2 regions of the Ramlibacter sp. AN1015 genome follow, and region 2 is predicted to be linked to the other one. Evidence: predicted binding sites of a transcription regulator. Region 2 holds the regulator's gene; the other holds the start of a gene.
What was found. The regulator LexA, encoded in region 2, represses DNA repair genes until DNA is damaged. The targets are predictions, from matches to a motif close to ACTGTATNNNNATACAGT.

Region 1: the regulator LexA is predicted to act here: its motif matches at 1,341-1,358, upstream of WG922_RS14865 (DNA topoisomerase IV subunit B).

What each region holds. Positions count from the first base shown of each region.
Region 1 is NZ_JBBJUM010000009.1:15,859-18,257, reverse strand. Features, by position in the region: gene WG922_RS14865 (DNA topoisomerase IV subunit B) at 1-1,306, opposite strand, end outside; gene WG922_RS14860 (MFS transporter) at 1,467-2,399, shown strand, end outside.
Region 2 is NZ_JBBJUM010000016.1:50,340-52,738, forward strand. Features, by position in the region: gene WG922_RS19715 (asparaginase) at 1-942, opposite strand, end outside; gene lexA (transcriptional repressor LexA) at 1,066-1,740, shown strand.

The sequences.
Region 1 (2,399 bases), on a different contig from region 2:
CGCCGGCCGAGTCGCCCTCGACGAGGAACACCTCGTTGTGGCCGAGGTCGCGGCTCTCGCAGTCGGTGAGCTTGCCCGGCAGCACCGCCACCCCCGAGCCCTTGCGCTTCTCGACCTTCTGGCTGGCACGCTGGCGCACCTGGGCGGCCTTGATGGCGAGTTCGGCCAGCTTGCGGCCGTAGTCCACATGGTGGTTCAGCCAGAGTTCGAGGGCGGGACGCACGAAGCTGGACACCAGCCGCACCGCGTCGCGCGAGTTCAGACGTTCCTTGATCTGCCCCTGGAACTGCGGATCGAGCACCTTGGCCGACAGCACGTAGGACGCGCGGGCGAATACGTCTTCGGGCAGCAGCTTGACGCCCTTGGGCAGCAGCGAGTGCAGGTCGATGAAGCTCTTGACCGCGTTGAACAGGCCGTCACGCAAGCCGCTGTCGTGGGTACCCCCCGCAGTGGTGGGGATGAGGTTGACGTAGCTCTCGCGCACGGGGTGGCCGTCTTCGGTGAAGGCCACGCACCACTGGGCGCCCTCGCCTTCGGCGAACTGGTCGTTGTTCTCGGCGTAGCCCTCGCCGTCGAAGAGCGGAATCACCGGATCGCCGCCGAGCGTCTGCATGAGGTAGTCGCGCAGGCCACCCTTGTACTGCCAGCTCTGGTTCTCGCGCGTCTTCTCGTTGACGAGATACACGGCCACGCCCGGCATCAGCACGGCCTTGCTGCGCAGCAGGTGGGCCAGCTCCGCCAGCGGCAGCTGGCTCGATTCGAAGTACTTGGCGTCGGGCCAGACCCGCACGCAGGTCCCCTGGCGGCGGTCGCCCTCCTGCGCCTTGCGCAGCTGCAGAGGCTCGACCACGTCGCCCGCGGCGAAGACCAGCCGGGCCACCTGCCCGTCGCGGTGCGACACCACTTCGAGGCGCTTGGCCAGCGCGTTCGTCACCGACACGCCGACGCCGTGCAGGCCGCCGGAGAAGCTGTAGGCGCCGCCCTTGCCCTTGTCGAACTTGCCGCCCGCGTGCAGCCGGGTGAACACCAGTTCGATCACCGGCGCCTTTTCCTCGGGATGCATGCCGAACGGGATGCCGCGCCCGTCGTCCTCGATGGACACCGAGCCGTCGGTGTGCAGCGTGACCTTGATGCGCTTGCCGTGCCCGGCGAGGGCCTCGTCGGCGGCGTTGTCCAGCACCTCCTGGACGATGTGCAGCGGGTTGTCCGTGCGCGTGTACATGCCGGGCCGCTGCTTGACGGGCTCCAAGCCCTTGAGCACGCGGATCGAACCTTCGGAATACTCGGGGGACGGTTTGCTTGCCATGGGAGCGGCGATTGTAGACACAGGCCGCCGCACCGCTGTACAAAACCACAGACACGGCCCGCAGCAGACGCCATCCATGCCTCATTCGCATCAATCGGGACGAAATTTTTCAAGCCCCCGCCGTGCTCGGGCCGCCAGCCGATTCGCTACATTTCCCGGAATGTCCTCCCCTCCCCGCCTGTCCCTCGCCCAGGTCCTCGTCTGCGGCGCAGCCATCGTCACCCTGTCCATGGGCACGCGGCATGGCTTCGGTCTGTGGCTCACACCCATCACGCAGGCCCAGGGCTGGACGCGCGAGACCTTCGCCTTCGCCATCGCGCTGCAAAACCTCGCCTGGGGCTGCTTCGGCATCTTCGCCGGCATGGTGGCCGACCGCTTCGGCGCCTTCCGCGTGATCGTGGGCGGCGCGGTGCTCTACGCGCTGGGGCTCGCGGGGATGGCGCTGGCCACCACCCCGCTGCTGTTCGCCGTGGCCTCCGGCGTGCTGATCGGGGCGGCCCAGGCGGGCACCACCTTCGCCGTGATCTACGGCGTCATCGGCCGGCAGATCGACCCCGCCAAGCGCTCGTGGGCCATGGGTGTCGCGGCGGCCGCCGGCTCGTTCGGGCAGTTCCTCATGGTGCCGGTCGAAGGCTTCCTGATCGCCGGCCTCGGCTGGCAGACCGCGCTGCTGGTGCTCGCCGCGCTCGTGCTGCTGATCGCGCCGCTGGCCCTGGGCCTGCGCGAGCCGGGCTTCTCGGGGGGAGCGCCGGTGCGGCGCGAGCAGACGATCGCGCAGGCGGTGCGCGAGGCCTTCCGCTATCCCAGTTTCCAGTTGCTCACGGCGGGCTACTTCGTCTGCGGCTTCCAGGTGGTGTTCATCGGCGTGCACATGCCCAGCTACCTGCGCGACCACGGCCTCGCGCCCCACGTGGCCAGCTACGCGCTGGCGCTGATCGGCCTGTTCAACGTGTTCGGCACCTACATCGCGGGCGCGCTCGGTCAACGCATGGCCAAGCGCAAGATCCTTGCGTTCATCTACCTGAGCCGGGCGGTGACGATCGCGGTGTTCCTGGCAGCGCCCCTCACGCCGCTGTCGGTGTACGTCTTCTCG
Region 2 (2,399 bases):
GCCCTGCGCCAGCAGGGCCAGTTGCAGATCGATGCGCGCCTTGACGGGCGAAGGCACTGCCGCGTGCGGCAAGACGTCCCCTTGGTGCGGCAATACCCGCCCCTGCGCGCAGCGGGTCGCACGTACCACCCGCACGCCCGCGTCCTGTGCACGCAGCAAGGCGTCGAGCAGCGCGTGGTGAACGGTACCGTTGCCCGTGCCCGCCACCACCAGCCCCCGTACGCCCTGCGCCACCAGCGCATCCACCGCGCCCGCGCGTGCACCGGCGTGGCTGGTCACGATCTCCACCCACGGCCAGGGCTGCACGCGGGCGAGCCGCTTGCGCAGTGCGTCGTCGGCGCCCTGCCCCCCGTCGGACCAGCCGCTCAAGGGGCGCAGCGCTCCGTCTTCGACGACCGCCACCGGCCCGCGTTCTCCGGAATCGAAGGCGTCGAGCGCATAGGTATGGCGCTTGCGGACGTGCAGCGCCTCATGCACCTTGCCCGCGCACACCACGAGCACTCCGCGGACGCCCGCCGTTCGCGCCGCGGTCACTGCATCCAGCAGGTTCTGCGGACCGTCGGCCATCAGCGCGGTGGCGGGCCGCATCGCGCAGGTGAGGACGACCGGCTTGTCGGGAGCGAGCACCCGCTGGAGCAGGAACGCCGTTTCCTCGAGCGTGTCCGTTCCGTGGGTGACCACCACGCCGCGCACCTGCGGCTTGGAGAGCCAGTGGGCGCATCGATCGATCAGCAAGCTCCAGATTCGCTCGTCGATGTCCTTGCTGTCGATCTGCGCGACCTGCTCCAGCTCCAGCTCCTGCGCATGCAGGCCTGCTATCCCTGCAACGAGGTCATCAATGCCTCGCTGCGCGGCCGCGTAACCGAGATGGTCCTGTACCGATGCGGCCGTCCCCGCGATTGTTCCCCCGGTGCCCAGCACCACGATTTTTTCAACCCGCACTTGCACTTCCCGGACAAACTGGTCAAAAATACAGTTACTGGATGCCGAGACAGTGTGCGACACCGCTCCGATCGCTCCAGGTAACCAGCCAAGACGAGTCAGCAGCCGCAGGAGATCCCGTTCATGTCGGACAGCCCCAAGCTCACGCCCCGCCAGCAACAGATTCTGGACCTGATCCAGGGCGCCATCACCCGCACGGGCGCGCCCCCCACGCGCGCCGAGATTGCGGCCGAACTGGGCTTTCGCTCGGCCAACGCCGCCGAGGAGCACCTGCAGGCCCTCGCGCGCAAAGGCGTCATCGAGCTCGTGAGCGGCACCTCACGCGGCATCCGCCTCAAAGACGACGCGCTGCGCTCCATCCACGAATCCCGCATCCGCCAGTTCACCTTGCCGCTGCAAGGCCTCGCGCAGCTCGCATTGCCGCTCGTGGGCCGCGTCGCTGCCGGCTCCCCCATCCTCGCGCAAGAGCACGTCGATCAAACCTACTACGTCGAGAGCAGCCTCTTCCAGCGCCGCCCCGACTACCTCCTGAAGGTGCGCGGCATGTCCATGCGCGACGCCGGCATCATGGACGGCGACCTTCTCGCCGTGCAGTCCACCAAGGACGCGAAGAACGGCCAGATCATCGTCGCCCGCCTTGGAGACGACGTGACGGTGAAGCGCTTCCGCCGCAACAAGCACCTGATCGAGTTGCACGCCGAGAACCCCGACTACCCGACCATCGTGGTAGAGCCCGGTGAACCCTTCGAAATCGAAGGACTGGCAGTCGGGCTCATACGCAACACCATGCTGATGTAGGGGTACTGCCCCACGGTCCTCCCGCACTCCTGAATCCGGGTGTGCGCAGGGCGGCCCAATCTTTCTGTCTCGACCAGCCCCAGGTGGCGGGCGTATGGCTGTAGTGCCATCACCCTGGGCTGCGTCGCAACTTTGGAATCCTGCCTGTGAACAACCTGTAGCTCAAGGAACCCACATGGCACTCGCTCTTCCTCTCATCGCCACACTGTTCGGCCCGGTACACAGCGCCGTCGAATGGCTCTCCGGCGCACCATCTGCCGGTGCGGATCACGATGGTGCTCGACGTACTGCTCACGGATCGGCCAACGACGGAGCCTGCGACGCGACCTGCGGCTCTGCTCATGGTGGGACGATCACCGGTACCGGTCACGGTACCGACCACCGTGCCGCCCGAGGCACTGCTCACGGCAACGACTCGATTGCTGCTCCAGGTGCGGCGAGAAGCAGCGGCGAACGGACTGTTGAAGGTGTCGGGCAAAGCATTGCTCGCGCCGCGCTTCCGGAGTGCGACCACCTTCCCGCCCGGGATACGGTGCAGCGCGCCTGCCCGGACGCGGCCAGCGGACGCTCTCGTACCGCTGGTCAGGCGCGGTCCGGCCCAGGGGCGGGCGGGCGCAGCCTGCGCCGCTGGAGCGGACCCATTCGCTCCCCACAGGTGC